DNA from 3 places in the Tardiphaga sp. 813_E8_N1_3 genome. Region 3 is predicted to be linked to each of the others. Evidence: riboswitches for the same ligand, from Rfam matches in the RefSeq annotation. Region 3 holds a riboswitch; each other region holds the start of a gene.

Region 1 (3,274 bases), 3.1 Mb from region 3:
CGACCGCGCTCGGCGGCGAGATCGACCGAGGCCGAGATGGAATGGAAGGCAATCGCTTCCATGCTGGTGTCGGCAAAGGCCACGGCCGCGTCCGACGCCATCGCGATGCCCTGGACCTGCAGCGCATCCTGGAAGCCCATCAGGCCAAGACCCACCGGACGATGCTTGAGGTTCGAGCGGCGCGCTTCCGGGATGGTGTAGAAATTGATGTCGATGACATTGTCGAGCATGCGCATCGCGGTCGTCACGGTGCGCTTGAGCTGCGCATGGTCGAGACCATCCTTGCCGATGTGATTGAGCAGGTTCACCGAGCCGAGATTGCAGACGGCGACTTCGTCGTCCGACGTGTTCAGCGTGATCTCGGTGCAGAGATTCGACGAATGGATCACGCCAGCATGCTGCTGCGGCGAACGCAGGTTGCAGGGATCCTTGAAGGTGATCCAGGGATGGCCGGTCTCGAACACCATGGTCAGCATGCGGCGCCAGAGATCAGTCGCACGCACCTTCTTGAACACGCGGATCTCGCCGCGCGCAGCCTTCTCCTCATAGGCCGCATAACGTTCGGCAAAGGGCTTGCCATAGAGGTCGTGCAGCTCCGGCGTCTCGTCGGGCGAGAACAGTGTCCATTCGCCATCAGCTTCGACGCGCTGCATGAACAGATCCGGCACCCAGTTGGCGGTGTTCATGTCATGGGTGCGGCGGCGATCGTCGCCGGTGTTCTTGCGAAGATCCAAGAACTCTTCGATGTCGATGTGCCAGGTTTCCAGATAGGCGCACACCGCGCCCTTGCGCTTGCCGCCCTGATTGACGGCGATGGCCGTGTCATTGGCAACCTTTAGGAACGGGACCACGCCCTGGCTCTCGCCATTGGTGCCCTTGATGTGGGCGCCGAGACCGCGCACGCGCGTCCAGTCATTGCCGAGACCACCGGAATATTTCGCCAGCAGTGCATTGTCCTTTACCGACTTGAAGATGCCGTCGAGATCGTCGGCCACCGTGGTGAGGAAGCAGGACGACAGTTGCGGCCGCTGCGTGCCCGCATTGAACAGCGTTGGCGTCGAGGCCATGAAGTCGAACGACGACAGCAGATTGTAGAATTCGATGGCGCGGGCTTCGCGGTCGATTTCGCGCAGCGCGAGGCCCATGGCAACGCGCATGAAGAAGGCCTGCGGCAATTCGATGCGATTGCCCTGCACATGCAGGAAGTAACGGTCATAGAGCGTCTGCAAGCCCAGGAACTGGAACTGAAGGTCCCCATCCGGCTTCAGCGCGGCGGCGATTCGCTTGAGATCGAAACGCGCGAGTTCAGGATCGAGCAGCTCGGCCGCAATGCCGGTCTTGATATAGGCGCCGAAATATTCGGCGTAACGCGTCGTCATATCGGCCTGCGACGCGTGCGTCGGCGTGCCTCCGACAAAGGACAGGACTTCCGTGCGCAGCTTGTCGAGCAGCAGGCGGGCGCTGACGAAGGTGTAGTTCGGCTCCTGCTCCACCAGCGTGCGCGCGGCCATGATGCCGGCCAGCGCCAGCTCATCCAGCGTAATGCCGTCATAGAGATTGCGGCGGGTTTCCTCCAGCACGGGCGCAGCATCGACGCTGTCGAAGCCGGCGCAGGCTTCGTTGACGATCAGCGCCAGACGCGCCGAATCGAGCGGCGCGCGGGTGCCATTCGCGAGCGTGACATGCAGCACCGGGGCAGTGGAGACGAGCGCCGGCTTGGCGGCCAGTTCCTCGGCGCGGGTACGGGCGCGTTCCTCGCGATACAGCACATAGGCGCGGGCCACCTTGTGGTGCTCGCTGCGCATCAGCGCCAGCTCGACCTGATCCTGCACGTCCTCGATGTGGAAGGTGCGGCCTTCACCGACGCGGCGCGTCAACGCAGCCACGACTTCGCCGGTCAACTGTTCCACCGCCTCATGGACGCGGCGCGATGCGGCCGCCGTATGGCCCTCGACTGCCAGAAAGGCCTTGGTTATTGCGACGGAAATCTTGCTGCCGTCGAACGGCGACACCGTGCCGTTGCGGCGGATGATCTGCATCGAGGGTTCGCGCGCGGGCGCAGCGAGCGTTTCCGGCGACAGTTGAATCAGCGGCGCATGAGCCGCATCGCGGCCATTGGATAAGACGGAAGATGAATTAGGCATCGGCAAGACCCCGTGTGATGCATCAAGCAATGGGGGCTGGGGCCGAAAGGACGCTGCAAAATACACGGCGGAAATCCGCCGGCATTGCCTGCAAGCGACCGCTGGGACACCCCGCCCATAGACGTTCTGGTGTCGCGGCAGGTCTCCTGGCTCGCAGGTCAATGTCTGTTTTCAGCCTTCCCGATGCTTACGCATCAGTGACTTCAATCGAAACAGACTCACTGCTTACAGTTGCGGGGGCAGCGCCGGAATGTGACGCAAAAACAGCGTCTTCACCGACTTCCCTCTTAGCCACCAAATCTTGCGACATGGCGGACCGTGACGTCTACATTTGGTGTGATCCGCGGCGAGGTGTCAAGCGAGCATTCAGAGTCACGACAACAAATCAGGCCGGGCTGTTGGTACCGTGGACAACTCCTGATCCAGCGACGGTCGAGATCATGGCACCGTTGGCGCCGAGTGAATCGCGGATGCGAAGTCCGATCAAGACGACCACGAGCAACATCGCGGCCAAGCCAGTGGGCGAAACGGCAAATTGATAGGCAATGAGCGCCACCGTCGCGAGACCGAGCATCGGCAATTCGTAGCCGAGGAAGCCCTTCGACAGGCCGACGCGGACGATGAAGCCGAACGCGATCGCGAGAACCATCACGTCGTAGAGAAACAGATAGGGCGTCGCCAGCAGAGTCGCCGTCGCCAAGGCTGCCGCCTTCCACTCGTAGCGCACGCGGCTGCGCCACAGCCAGGCAAGCGATACCGCGAGGGACGCGATGAGCATCCATTGCAGCGTCCAGGCCAATCTCTCGCTGCCATCGAAGAAGCGCACCAGCGCGAACAGGCTCTGCATCTTGCCCCACGGCGCGCGGCCTTCGACCAGAAAGGCCTGCGAGAACATCGGAATCCAGTGGAAGAAAGCCTGCCAGCTCTCGGTGCCAAAAGCGAGCCACGAGGCACCGGCAAGCGCGACCGTGGTGACACCTGCGCTAATGAACGCGCGCCACTGCGCGGCGGCGATCAGCGCCAATGGGTACAAGAGGCCATATTGCGGCTTGTAGCTGAGCAGACCGAGACAGATGCCCGACAGCACCGGCCGCGTCGGCAGCAGCACCAACATGCCGCCGACCAGTGAC
Region 2 (3,274 bases), 1.5 Mb from region 3:
TGTTGTCGGGAATGCCGGTAGCTTGAAGCGTTGATGCTGTTCACCCGTCCGTGAGGCAAAGTCACTGCCGCGCCGACGCATGGTCACATCAACCGAGGCGACGCGCTTCGCGACCGCTAGGTCGTGGATTTTCGACGATGCCAGTCGCGCGGCCGCCGCGGCATCCGAGGCCGCGAGCGTTGCGGCAACATCAGCGCGACTGCCAGCCAGTGCTGCTCCAAGTGCGGCCAGCTCTTCCATCTTCTGGATCGAAAAGGCCAGCCAGCTTTTGACGTCCGGATCGAGATCAGTCTCAAGGCCCAGATCGATCGGCACATGCAATAGCGAACAGGATGGCGCGAGCTCAACGCGATGCCGCCCCAGCAGATCGACCATGGGCTCCAGCCCATCGAGCAGGCTGGACAGATCGGACCGCCAGATATTGCGGCCGTCGATCACGCCGAGTGAGAGGATCAGGTCCTTTCGTGCCTTCGCAGCGACTTCGTCAAACTGCTCCGATCCACGGACCAGATCGAGATGAAGCCCGGCGACGGGAAGCGATAGGGCCAGATCGAGGTTATCGCCAAGTTCGCCAAAGTAAGTGTTCAGCATGATCCTGAGCTGCGGGACCGCTTCGGCAAAAGCCGCATAAGTCCGCTGCAGCGCCTGCTGGGCCGACGTGTCGAGATCGAGCACCAGACATGGCTCATCCAGTTGCACCCATTCGGCGCCTCTGTCGGCCAATTCTCCGAGCACTTCGACGTAAACAGGTAGCAATCGATCGAGTAGCGTCACCGGATCGAATGACGCATCTGCACTCTTGGCAAGCTTCAGATAGGTCACAGGCCCGACCAGCACAGGCCGCGTCTGATAGCCCAGCGATCTCGCTTCCTCATATTCTTTGATTGGCTTGCGCGACGCGAGACAGAAGGTTTGATCTGGCGTCAGTTCCGGCACCATGAAGTGGTAGTTGGTATCAAACCACTTGGTCATCTCCTGCGCTGGCACACCGTGGGACGCATCATGCGTGTGAGAGCCATGCTTACAGGCCTCGTCATGCGCGGCGCCTTGTGATCCGCGCGCTATGGCAAAGTAGGTGGCGAAGGAAACATCCCCGCCGGTCCAGCCATAGACTTTGGGAATGGCGCCGACCATGACGCTGGTATCGAGCACTTGATCGTAGAAAGAGAAGTCGTTCGACGGCATGACCGTGACCCCGAGCGACTTCTGGCGCGCCCAGTTGGCGGCACGCAGCCCGACGCCGACATCGATCAGCGCATTCTCGTCGATTGCACCGGACCAATAACTTTCCAGCGCCATCTTGAGCTCACGCCGCGGACCGATCCGTGGCGTGCCCAATGTAGCAACAGGGAGTGAGGTAGTTGATTTTGAAGAGGTAGACTTTGACACAGTAGACATGGCTTAACCCCAATGATTGGGGGCAAAAGGCCAAAGTGACACGTCTGGATTCCACGACGGCAGTCGCGGAATCGCAACCGCACCACCGGGACACCCCGCCCGAGGACGTTTATGTTGTCGAGGCAGGTCTCCTGGCTCGCGGGTCAATGCTGCTGTCCGGCCTTCCCAAAACCTTTGCGGGCCTCAGTGACTTTAATGGACAGCGGCTCACCGCTTACAGTTGCGGGGGCAGCTCCGGCCTTGGCTTAACGCCTCACCGGCTTCCCTCTTAGCTTCGGGCAAACCTTCCCGAAGAACCACGACAGGTTCACATATGGGCAACATCGCGCGGCAGTCAACAGAGCTCGCGCGAGCTAACTCTGCCCACACGCAGCGGCGCGTTGAAGATTCCGGAGCTGGCGTGGGCCGCAGCCCCGAGGTCAAACGCATCAAGCCCGGCACGAGGCCGGGCTTGTGTGAATGCAAACTACACTTCGTGGATTGCGTTTACGCGCCGTTGAGGAACTGCAGCGGATCGACCGGCGACGATCCCTTGCGGATTTCGAAGTGAAGCTGCGGCGACGTGACTTCGCCGGACTGGCCGGACTTGCCGATCACCTGACCGCGCTTGATGGTCTCACCACGCTTCACCATCAGCTCACTCGCATGGGCATATGCGGTGACGTAGCCGTTGGAGTGACGAACGAGAACCAGATTGCCGTAACCCTTCAGCTCGTTGCCGGAATAGGCAACGACGCCATCTTCGGCAGCCTTGATCGGCGTGCCTTCCGGCACGGCGACGTTGATGCCGTCATTGGACTTGCCATTGGTCTTAGCGCCGTAGCCTGTGACCACGCGGCCGCGCACCGGCCAACGGAACGTCGGCAAAGCGCCGGTTGCGTCAGCGGCTTTAGTCGGCGATTCCGGCGTGGTTTCTTCAGGCGTCGTCGTTGCACTTGCGAGACGGGCCTTCTGTGCGGGTTCGGCAGAAGCAACACGGGCCACGGCAGCGGACGTGACCGCGCCAGCCGGAGCAGCCGTCACGGCTGCGACGGGCGCAGCGAGCGGCGCGGCTGCAGGAGCTGCAGAAGCCGTAGTACGTGCGCCGGGCACGTTGATTTTGCTACCAAGCTTCAGCTGGGCGTTCGGCGCCAAACCATTGGCGCGCGCGAGTTCGGCGACCGGCACGTTGTTCCGGCGCGAGATGCTCATCAGCGTATCGCCGCGATTGACGAAATGCGTGGTCGATGCGCCGGCGGCAGGTTTGCTCGGAGCAGCGGCAACGGCCGGAGTTGCGGCGGCGCCCTGGCGCGGAATGATCAGCGACTGGCCGGGCGACAACGCGCGCGGCCCCTTGTAGCCATTGGCCTGCAGGATCGCGGCCGACGAGACATTGTAGCGCTTCGCCAGACCATCGAGCGTATCGCTGGTGCCGACGATGATCGAGGTGCCGCCATCACGGGCAAGCCCGTTGGTCGCTGCAACCGAGCGCGGCGCCGTGGAGCCGGTGGTTTCGATCGGCGCACGTGCGGGCGGCGGCGTATACATACCGTTACCGCCCCCGCTAACGGGAGCAGCCGACGCAACCGGACGAGCTGCCGGATAGGATTGCGGCGCCGAGATCGGCGGCGGCAAAGCCTGGGATTGATACTGCGGCTGCGGATTATAGGCCGGGCGCTGATACTGCGGCAGTTCCTGGCGCTCGACCGGCGCGCGTGGTGCCCGCTGCGGCACCGAGCCGGTGGTTTCGCCTTGCCAGCCAAAGCCACGGGACTGCCCCGAGTCAAAACTTGGATTCTGAGACAGACGCGTCTGCATGTCGGCGCTGCAGCCCGCAAAACCGATAGACATCAGCGCCAGCACCGCGACCTGCGGAGCGCGACGCGAGTAAAGCAAC
Region 3 (3,274 bases):
GCGTGCAGGTAGGTGTAGGCCACGTTGAATTTTACCAAGCCCGGGATGACATCGACATTGCCGCCCACTTCGAGACCGCTGGTCTCGGCGCGCGCGACATTGTTATAGCAGCCGGTCGTCTGGCCAGCGGCGCATGCACTAGGTGTAAACGATACAAAGTTGATCAGATTGCTGTAGTCGGTTGCGAAGCCTGTGACCGAAAGGACCACGCGACCGTTGAACAGGCTCTGATCGACACCAGCATCGTAGCCAAAGTTCGTTTCAGGGGAAAGCGACGGGGTGCCGTTGGCCTGTGAGTAGAGCTGGAACAGAGTTGGTGCCTTGGCGCCTGTTCCAGCGCTGGCGTGAAATTTGGTCCCGGTCTCTGTGATGTTGTAGGCGGCAGTCGCGCGCCACGTCTCGAAGCGAGCGACATCGACGACGTCATCTACGCGCCCGCCGAGGGTGATGTTCAGCCGCTCTCCGATCGGGACTGACCACAACGCGAACACCGAATTTGTGTCCTGCCGTTTCGACAATGTGGAGGTCATTGCAGCCGGTGTCGGAAGAATGCCCGTGGTGAAAGTCTGTGCCGTTTCGCTCTGGGTCTTGGCACCGTAGATCAGCGAGCCGAAAGCGCCAAGTTTCAGCGTCGCTTGGTATTCTGCGCCGAGACTGTTGCCCCAGTAATCCAAGATCCTCGCGGTCGCGCCCGGCGGCGGCCGCATACTGAGTGGATAGCTGAGCTCGGTGAACGAGCGCTCGGTATGGGTGTTCGACACAGTTACGTTGTGCGTCAACACACCACCAAAGGAGTCAATGCCAACGCGGCCGTAGACTGTTTGCAGGAGGCGGTCAGTGGACGATCCCGTGTCTGGATATGTGCCGCTGGCCGCATCGTATGCCGCGCGTGTGAAGGACTGCACGATGCCTGACTCAAGCCGGATGCCTTCACCGGCGTCATAGCCGATGCGCGCCGAGCCACCGACGCGATCGAAACTGTCGTTTTCGAGATTCGGAAACTTCGCTTCGAGGGCAGGGATGCGATAGCCGTAACGCGAGAAGCCGTTGCTGTGCTGGCCGCCACCGGTGAAGGCGTAAGACCACGGACCGTTGGAGCCGGTCAGCGATCCCTGTGTGACGACGGTGCCATAGCTGCCGGCTTCCGTGCGCACATTGACCTGCGCAGGGCCGGAGCCCTTCTTGGTAATGATGTTGACTACGCCGCCCATCGCGTCGGATCCGTAGAGCGCACTCTGCGGCCCTTTCAGGACTTCGATGCGCTCGATGGCCGAGGGCGTGAACATCGCGAATTCGAAGTCGCCTGATGCAGCCGTGGGATCGTTGACGCGGATGCCGTCGATCATCACCAGGGTCTGGCCGGTATTGCCGCCGCGCAGGCGCACATTCGCGGTGCCACCGGGGCCGCCGTTTTCGCTGATATCGAGGCCAGGCACGGTGCGCAGCGCATCGACCAGCGAGCCGGGATTGCTGGTCGCAATGGTCTCGCCTGAGACGACGCTGATCGAACTGCCAGTGCGATTGAGCTGTTCGGGCGCTCTGTCCGCCGTCACCACGATTTCAGAGAGCTGCTCGGCACTGGACTGCGCATGCGCAGCACTGTGAGAGCAGGACAGAACAACAACGGCCGCAGTGCCTGCGGCCAAATTCCGGATAGTCATTTAACCCCTTCCGTCGACCCACCGTCGAACGAGTGTGAAACTCGTTACCGGCCGGTCTCCTGGCTCGCGGTGGTCTCCCGGTCCGCCTTCCCGAATCTGCGATGCAAATTCAGTGGCTTTGTGGACCCGGAATGGCCGCTTACAGTTGCGGGGGCAGCCGCGGCATAGGGGATATTTCCCCGCACCGCATTCCCGTTTCACCTCCTTGCGGAGGCACCGATAATACCGGACAGGAAGCACAGCGCGCCGCGCGGTGCAACAGCCATCGACCCGTTCCAGACTCTATTGCGCGATCTGTAGCGCGGCGAGCACGTCGTCGGGGCGTTCGACCATCATCATGTGGCCGGTGCCGGGTAGAATCACCGTGCGGGCGTTTTTCAATGCGGCGGCCAGGGTCTTGCCGGCCTTGGCGGGAGTCATCATGTCCCGCTCGCCGAGGATGAGCGTGACAGGGATATCAAGCTGGGCCGCAGCGGTCAGCGCATTCTGGTATGTATTGCAGGCGTTGAGATCGGCGAACAGCACGCCCGGCTTTGTGGCTTCGAGCACGCGCTGCGCGCCGCTATGCATCCACAGCCCCGGCGCGAGGCTGCCGCCGAGTTCGGCGCGAAAGCCGAGCCCCCAGATCGACACCATGTCGATGGCGGAATGCTGATTGGCTTCGGCATCCTTCAACAGATCCGGGCCGACGGTCATCGTTCCTGCCGTGCCCATCAGGTCGAGGCGCGTGACTTTACCGGGATGCCGTGCGGCGGCCTCCAGCGCGATCAGCGAGCCCATGGAATGGCCGATCAGCCGCGCGGTCTTTGCGCCCGCTGCCTCGATCAATGCTGCGGTCCAGTCGGCGAGATCGGCGATGGTCGTGAGCGCTTCACCCTTTGAGCGTCCGTGGCCGGGCAGATCCGGCGCGAGCACCGCGAAGCCGTGATGCGCGAACCAGCGCGTATGCAGCGCCCAGGTCGAGTGATCGAAGCCGGCGCCGTGGATCATCACGACCACTGGCAGGGAAGGATCGAATGTGCGGCCACCATTCGCGATATAGGTCTCGTGACCGTTGACGGTGAGTTGCATCGCTCAGCCCTTCTGCGAGATGCGCAGCGCCTGCGCGAGGTCATCGATGATGTCGTCGGCGGCTTCGATACCGACGGAGAGGCGGATCAGCTCCTCGCCGATGCCGGCGGCCTTGAGTTGCTCGGCGTCCATCTGCTGATGCGTGGTGCTTCCGGGATGAATGACCAGTGTCTTGGCGTCGCCGACATTGGCAAGATGGCTGGTTAGCTTCAGCGCCTCGATGAATTTGCGCCCGGCATTGCGGCCGCCCTTGATGCCGAAGGAGACGATGGAGCCGGCGCCGCGCGGCAGCAGGCGTTTCGCCAGCGCATAGTCCGGATGATTCTCCAGCGACGGATGCAGCACCCAGTCGACCGCCTTGTTGGCCGTGAGCGCCGCCAGCACCGCATGTGTATTGGCCATATGGCGCTCCATGCGGATGCCGAGCGTCTCGACGCCTTGCAGGAGCTGGAAGGCATTGGTCGGCGAGAGACACGCGCCGAAATCGCGCAGGCCTTCGGTGCGGGCGCGCATGATGAAGGCGGCATTGCCGAACTGCTCGT

Evidence for each region. Region 3 has a riboswitch for cobalamin ahead of AB8A33_RS06615 (TonB-dependent receptor plug domain-containing protein). Riboswitches for the same ligand answer to the same signal wherever they lie in the genome.
Region 1: linked by a shared signal. The riboswitch ahead of AB8A33_RS21620 (ribonucleoside-diphosphate reductase subunit alpha) and the one ahead of AB8A33_RS06615 (TonB-dependent receptor plug domain-containing protein) in region 3 are both predicted to bind cobalamin.
Region 2: linked by a shared signal. The riboswitch ahead of metE (5-methyltetrahydropteroyltriglutamate--homocysteine S-methyltransferase) and the one ahead of AB8A33_RS06615 (TonB-dependent receptor plug domain-containing protein) in region 3 are both predicted to bind cobalamin.

Annotation. Positions count from the first base shown of each region.
Region 1 is NZ_JBPWQE010000001.1:4,559,199-4,562,472, forward strand. Features, by position in the region: gene AB8A33_RS21620 (ribonucleoside-diphosphate reductase subunit alpha) at 1-2,144, opposite strand, end outside; cobalamin riboswitch at 2,264-2,480, opposite strand; gene AB8A33_RS21625 (glycosyltransferase family 87 protein) at 2,530-3,274, opposite strand, start outside.
Region 2 is NZ_JBPWQE010000001.1:2,866,116-2,869,389, forward strand. Features, by position in the region: gene metE (5-methyltetrahydropteroyltriglutamate--homocysteine S-methyltransferase) at 1-1,398, opposite strand, end outside; cobalamin riboswitch at 1,503-1,714, opposite strand; gene AB8A33_RS13710 (peptidoglycan DD-metalloendopeptidase family protein) at 1,885-3,274, opposite strand, start outside.
Region 3 is NZ_JBPWQE010000001.1:1,412,915-1,416,188, forward strand. Features, by position in the region: gene AB8A33_RS06615 (TonB-dependent receptor plug domain-containing protein) at 1-1,661, opposite strand, end outside; cobalamin riboswitch at 1,694-1,897, opposite strand; gene AB8A33_RS06620 (alpha/beta fold hydrolase) at 1,944-2,732, opposite strand; gene AB8A33_RS06625 (O-acetylhomoserine aminocarboxypropyltransferase) at 2,736-3,274, opposite strand, start outside.